Regions from separate parts of the Streptomyces sp. CLCI03 genome, predicted to be linked through region 3. Evidence: riboswitches for the same ligand, from Rfam matches in the RefSeq annotation. Region 3 holds a riboswitch; each other region holds the start of a gene.
The links. Region 3 has a riboswitch for cobalamin ahead of ACWG52_RS13065 (ribonucleoside-diphosphate reductase subunit alpha). Riboswitches for the same ligand answer to the same signal wherever they lie in the genome.
Positions count from the first base shown of each region.

Region 1: linked by a shared signal. The riboswitch ahead of ACWG52_RS28355 (cobalamin biosynthesis protein) and the one ahead of ACWG52_RS13065 (ribonucleoside-diphosphate reductase subunit alpha) in region 3 are both predicted to bind cobalamin.
Region 2: linked by a shared signal. The riboswitch ahead of ACWG52_RS02505 (CoA-acylating methylmalonate-semialdehyde dehydrogenase) and the one ahead of ACWG52_RS13065 (ribonucleoside-diphosphate reductase subunit alpha) in region 3 are both predicted to bind cobalamin.

Region 1 covers NZ_CM132132.1:6,148,941-6,151,134, reverse strand. The annotation lists gene ACWG52_RS28365 (inorganic phosphate transporter) at 1-717, shown strand, start outside; gene ACWG52_RS28360 (hypothetical protein) at 744-965, shown strand; cobalamin riboswitch at 1,088-1,239, shown strand; gene ACWG52_RS28355 (cobalamin biosynthesis protein) at 1,279-2,194, shown strand, end outside.
Region 2 covers NZ_CM132132.1:530,352-532,545, forward strand. The annotation lists gene ACWG52_RS02500 (short-chain fatty acyl-CoA regulator family protein) at 1-398, shown strand, start outside; cobalamin riboswitch at 482-652, shown strand; gene ACWG52_RS02505 (CoA-acylating methylmalonate-semialdehyde dehydrogenase) at 839-2,194, shown strand, end outside.
Region 3 covers NZ_CM132132.1:2,908,750-2,910,943, reverse strand. The annotation lists gene ACWG52_RS13065 (ribonucleoside-diphosphate reductase subunit alpha) at 1-1,339, opposite strand, end outside; cobalamin riboswitch at 1,483-1,604, opposite strand; gene ACWG52_RS13060 (GNAT family N-acetyltransferase) at 1,656-2,153, opposite strand.

The DNA.
Region 1 (2,194 bases), 3.2 Mb from region 3:
CACGGCACCAACGACGCGCAGAAGACGATGGGCATCATCACCCTGGCCCTCATCGCCGGCGGCGCGATCGCGCCCGACGCGAACCCGCCGGTCTGGGTCATCGTCTCCGCCGGTCTGGCCATCGCGATGGGCACCTACCTGGGTGGCTGGCGCATCATCCGCACCATGGGCACCGGCCTGACCGACCTGCAGCCGCAGCAGGGCTTCGCCGCCCAGACCTCGGCCGCGTCCGTCATCCTCGCCTCCTCGAACCTCGGCTTCTCGCTCTCCACCACCCACGCGTGCTCCGGCGCCGTCATGGGTTCGGGCCTGGGCCGCAAGGGCGGTGTGGTCCGCTGGTCCACCGCGACCCGCATGTTCATCGCCTGGGGCCTGACCCTGCCGGCCGCCGCGCTGGTCTCGGCCGGTGCCGAGCTGGTCATGCGTTCCGGTGACATCGGCGTCGCCGCCGTCGCCGTCTTCCTGGTCGCCTCCTGCCTCGCCATCTGGGTCATCTCCCGCCGCCAGGTCGTCGACCACCACAACGTCAACGACGTCGAGCGGGCGGACGTCGAGGCGCCGGGTGTCGTCACCACGGCCATCGCGGCCGTCACCGTCCCGCCGACCGTCGCCGCCGCCGGTACCACCGCCGCGGTCACGGACGAGGACCTCAAGGCCACCATCCCGGCCGAGACGACCGCCCCGACGACCGCACCGGCTCCGGCCGCCGCGGTCTGACCGAGACATACAGAGGAAACGGCAGTATGAAGATCGACTGGGAAGCACTCGGCTCCGTCTTCGGGGTCAGCCTCTCCGCCACCGTCGCCCTCGTGGCCCTGTTCACCCTGGGCCTGGTGGGCCTGTCCAAGCACGAGACGGCCACCGAGCAGGGCGGCACCGCCACCCTCGCCCGCACCGGCGCGTACCTCTGCTTCGGGCTCGTCGCGGCGGCCGTGACGTACGGGATCTACCTGATCGTCTCCTGATCCGCCGCCGTAGGGCGGGTCGGGTGTGAAGGCTCCCTCCGGGTTTGTCCCGGGGGGAGCTTTCGCGTTCCCTCCTTCGCCCTCCGTCCCCGCCGCACCGCAGGTCAACGGCGAGTTGACGGGCGTTCGAGGCGCGTGGTGGACTGCCGGAGCCAATACGGCGGCATGGAGAGGAAGTCCGGTGCGAATCCGGCGCGGTCCCGCCACTGTCACCGGAATCGCACGCCGCGCGTGCGTCCCGGGAGCCAGGAACTCTCGCCGCCGGACACGTCGAACCAGGGCGCGGACCCTGAGTGAGGACATACCTGCCACCATGCGTGCCGATCGCGTCTTCGCGTACGGCGCCACGGCGGGCCTGATCGGCGACCGGATCCTCGGAGATCCGCGCCGAGGGCACCCCGTGGCCGCCTTCGGACGGGCCGCCGCCGCCGTCGAACGCTCCCTGTGGAGCGACGACCGCGCCCGGGGCCTCCTGCACACCCTGGTGTGCGCCGGGGGCGCGGCCGCCGTCGGAGCGCTGGGCGCCCGCGCCGTGCGCTCCCGGCCCGCGGCCGCCCGTATCGCCCTGACCGCCGCCGCCACCTGGGCCGTCGTGGGCGGCACCTCCCTGGGCCGGGAGGCCCGCGCCATCGCGGGCGCGCTCGCCGCCGGGGACATCGAGGTGGCCCGGGAACGGCTGCCCCACCTGTGCGGACGCGACCCCCAGGCCCTGGACGGACAGCAGATGGCCCGCGCCGTCGTGGAGTCCGTCGCCGAGAACACCTCCGACGCGGTGGTGGGGGCCCTCGTATGGGGCGCCGTAGCCGGAGTCCCCGGACTGCTGGCCTTCCGCGCCGTGAACACCCTGGACGCGATGGTCGGCCACAGGTCCCCCCGCTACCTGCGCTACGGCTGGGCCTCCGCCCGGCTCGACGACCTGGCCGGCTGGCCGGGGGCCCGGCTGACGGCGGTCGCCGCCGTACTGGCCGGCCCCGACCGGCGGGGCGCCGTACGGGCCTGGCGCGCGGACGCCGCCGCACACCCGAGCCCGAACGCCGGCCCCGTGGAGGCCTCCTTCGCCGGGGCGCTGGGCGTCAGACTGGGCGGAACCCTGGCGTACGGCGGCCGGGTCGAGCACCGGGCCGTACTGAACGGCGAGGCGGGGCGACCGGTGGAGGTCGCGGACATCGAGCGGGCGGTACGGCTGTCGCGCCAGGTGACCTGGCTGGCCCTGGGCGCCTGCGTGGCCA
Region 2 (2,194 bases), 2.4 Mb from region 3:
GCGCGGGCGGCACCTGTCCCCTCTGGAACGTGTACGAGGCCTTCGCCGCGCCCGGCCGCATCCACGTCCAGGTGGCCGCCATGCCCGACGGACAGCGGTATCTGTGGACCGCCCGGGCCGTCACCCGCCACCGCGGCGGCTGGGGGGAGCCGGGCAAGACCTTCGCGATCGGGCTCGGCTGCGAGATCCGGCACGCCTCGCGCCTCGTGTACGCCGACGGGCTCGACCTCGACAACACGGCGGCGGCCACCCCCATCGGCATGGGCTGTCGGCTCTGCGAGCGCCTCGACTGTCCGCAGCGGGCCGTGCCGCCGCTCGGCCGGGCGCTGGCCGTCGACGAGAACAGCAGCACCTTCGTCCCGTACCCGGTGACCGGGAACCCGGGCCCCACGACGTAGGGCTGAGGGGACGTCAGGCCGCGGACGCCGGACGAAGGCGCGCGGCGGCGGCTCTGGACTTACTAGGACGTCCAACTATATGTTCGTGGCACAAGGTCCGCGGTGCAGGGAAGCCGGTGAGAATCCGGCACGGTCCCGCCACTGTGACCGGGGAGTGTGCTGCCATCCACACACCACTGACGAGCTTCGTCGGGAAGGCGGGCGGCACGCGGGGATCCGGGAGTCAGGATACCGGCCGCGGATGTTCCGTGTTGTCCACGAGGATGGAGCAGACACGCATGGCACCGGTTTGTACCCACGACCCTGGTGATCCGGCGGAGCGCGCGCACATGTCCGCACGCTCGTAGTCCCACGGCCCTCCCCAGCGGCGCACCCCATCGGGTGCCGTCCGCCGGTCAGCCGTGCCATCCCCGGATCCCACCTGACGAGAGCAGGCAACCATGGTCCGTGAACTCACCCATTTCATCGGCGGCAAACACACCACCGGATCCTCCGGTCTCTTCACCGACGTGTACGACCCCAACACGGGCGCCGTCCAGGCCCGGGTCCCGCTCGCGGGGCGCGCCGACACCGAGGCCGCCCTCGCGAACGCCGTGGAGGCGCAGGCCGACTGGGGGCAGTGGAACCCGCAGCGTCGCGCCCGCGTCCTGCTGCGTTTCCTCCAGCTGGTCGAGGCCGAACGTGACGCGCTGGCCCGGCTGTTGTCCTCCGAGCACGGAAAGACCGTCGCCGACGCCCATGGTGACCTGCAACGCGGCCTGGAGGTGGTCGAGTTCGCCTCCGGTGTCCCCCACCTGCTGAAGGGCGAGTTCACCGACAACGCGGGCGGCGGGATCGACGTGCACTCCTTGCGCTCACCGCTGGGCGTGGTCGCCGGGATCACCCCCTTCAACTTCCCCGCGATGATCCCGCTGTGGCAGGCAGCACCCGCTCTGGCCTGCGGAAACGCCTTCATCCTGAAGCCTTCCGAGCGGGACCCGTCCGTACCGCTGCGCCTCGCCGAGCTGTTCCTGGAGGCCGGCCTGCCGCCCGGCGTGCTCAATGTGGTCAACGGCGGGAAGGAGGCCGTCGACACCCTGCTGGAGGACCCGCGCGTGCAGGCCCTCGGCTTCGTCGGCTCCACCCCGATCGCCGCGCACATCTACGCGACCGCCGCGGCCCACGGCAAGCGCGCCCAGTGCTTCGGCGGCGCCAAGAACCACATGATCGTGATGCCCGACGCCGACCTCGACCAGGCCGTGGAGGCCCTGATCGGCGCCGGCTACGGCTCCGCGGGCGAGCGCTGCATGGCCGTCGCCGTCGCCGTCCCCGTCGGCGAGGAGACCGCGAACGCGCTGGTCGCGAAGTTGAAGGAGCGGATCGCCACCCTGCGGGTGGGTCGCTCCGACGATCCCGAGGCCGACTTCGGGCCACTGGTCAGCCGCGACGCCCTCGACCGGGTGAACCGCTACGTCGACATCGGAGCCACCGAGGGCGCCGAACTCGTCGTGGACGGACGCGGGTTCACCCTGCCCGGGCACGAGAACGGCTTCTTCGCCGGCGCGACCCTCTTCGACCGCGTGACCCCGCAGATGCGGATCTACCGCGAGGAGATCTTCGGCCCGGTCCTGTCCGTCGTACGGGCCGCCGACTACGAGGAGGCCCTGCGCCTGCCCACCGAGCACCCGTACGGCAACGGTGTCGCGATCTTCACCCGCGACGGCGACACGGCGCGCGACTTCACGCGCCGGGTGGGCGCCGGCATGGTCGGCGTCAACGTGCCGATCCCCGTCCCCGTGGCGTACCACACCTTCGGC
Region 3 (2,194 bases):
TGACCTCGATGATCTCGGTGCACAGGTTCGAGGAGTGGACGACGGTGCCCGGCTCGGCGGTCTGGTTCGCCGTGCGGTTGGAGGCGTCCTTGAAGGTCATCCAGCCCTGACCGGTCTGCGCGAGGGTGCGCATCATCCGGCCGTACAGGTCGCGGGCGGGCATGGTCTTGCGGGCCAGGCCGTCGGCCTCCGCCTTGCGGTAGGCGGCGTCGAAGTCGTCGCCCCACAGGTCGACCAGCTCGGGCACGTCGGCCGGGGAGAACAGCGACCAGTCGGCGTCGGCGTTCACGCGGCGCATGAACTCGTCCGGCACCCAGTGGGCGAGATTCAGGTTGTGGGTGCGGCGCTGGTCCTCACCGGTGTTGTCACGGAGCTCCAGGAACTCCTCGATGTCCGCGTGCCAGGTCTCCAGGTAGACGGCGGCGGCGCCCTTGCGGCGGCCACCCTGGTTCACGGCGGCGACGGACGCGTCGAGGGTCTTCAGGAACGGCACGATGCCGTTGGAGTGGCCGTTGGTACCGCGGATCAGCGAACCGCGGGCGCGGATGCGGGAGTACGACAGGCCGATGCCGCCCGCGTGCTTCGACAGGCGCGCGACCTGGTGGTAGCGGTCGTAGATCGAGTCGAGCTCGTCCAGCGGGGAGTCCAGCAGGTAGCAGGAGGACATCTGCGGGTGCCGGGTGCCGGAGTTGAAGAGCGTGGGGGAGGACGGCAGGTAGTCCAGACGGCTCATCAGCCGGTACAGCGAGGCCACTTCCTCGACGGCCTGGACGCTCTCGTCGGCGGCCAGACCGCACGCCACGCGCAGCATGAAGTACTGCGGGGTCTCGATGACCTGACGGGTGATCGGGTGGCGCAGCAGGTAGCGGCTGTGCAGGGTGCGCAGGCCGAAGAAGCCGAAGCGGTCGTCGGCGCCCTCGGCGAGGGTCAGCTCGACGAGCGAGTCGAGCCGGCTCGCGTGCGTACGGACGAACTCGGCGGTGCGGTCCGCGATGAGGCCCTCGCGGTGGCCGACCTCGACGGAGGCCGAGAAGGAGGTGGAGCCCTGGCTCGCGGCCTCGTCGCGCACGGCCAGCGTCAGCAGGCGGGCGGCGAGCCGGGAGTAGGCCGGGTCCTCGGAGATCAGACCGGCGGCGGCTTCGGTGGCCAGCCCGCGCAGTTCGGCGTCGTCGGCGGCGGAGCTGCGGCCGCGCAGCGCGGAGGCCGCGACCCGGCCGGGGTCGGTGTCGGGGAGGTCCGCCGTCAGTTCGGTGAGGGTACGCAGCAGCGTGGCCCCCGGGCCCTCGGTGTTGTCGCCAGAAGTGGACTCGGCGCGCGGTGCGGAAGGCGCGATGGTCACGGCGGGAGCTCTCCCTCGCTCGGCCCGGTCATCGGCGGGGCGGGGCGCGAGCGGGCGCATGCGGGCGCGACGAGAACGCGTACCCCGCATGGCGTCCACCGGCCCAACCGCGAGGCCCGGACGAATCGGCACCCGGTTCGGTCGAGCCGGGCGCGCTGTCGGCAGGTCATCGGACTTGGTGTCCGGTAGCCGGACACTTCATACCGTTGCGGGACAGTTCCGGATTCGCACCGGATTCCCCTGCGGCGACAGCAGGCATGAGCATACATGTGGGGGCGGCCCTCTGCGGTAACCCCCACATGTAGTGTCGGCGTGGCTACAGCTTGAGCCGGTAAGTGAGGAGTGTCAGGCCTTCGATCGGCGCCCAGTCCCGCTCCGGAGTGCGTACGAAGCCCAGTCGCGCGTAGATCCGATGGGCCCCGGCCATGCCGCGTTGGGTGGACAGAACCAGGCCGGTCACCCCCTCCAGCGCCCTCGCCCGCTCGACGCAGGCCCGCACCAGAGCCTCTCCGGCACCTTGGCCGCGCGCCTCGTGGGCCACCGCGAGCATCCGGAACTCGGCCTCGTCCGGGGCCGCGATGTCGGCGAGCGGGCTGCCCGGAGCGGCGAAGGTCACACCGCCCAGAAGCCGTTCGTCGCGCACGGCGACGAGCACCTCGCCCTCGGCGGCCCGACCGGCCACGTCGCGCAGCACGTTCAGGTAGTGGTCGTCCTCGTTGAAGTCCAGATGCCCGTCGGCGAGGTAGGCCCGCGCCGTGATCTCGCCCAGCTCCGCGTACTCGGCGGGTCGCACCGCCCTGATCACCATGTCCATGCGGTCGAGTGTGCAGGAGGGGCGCCGACGGGCGGGTGCCG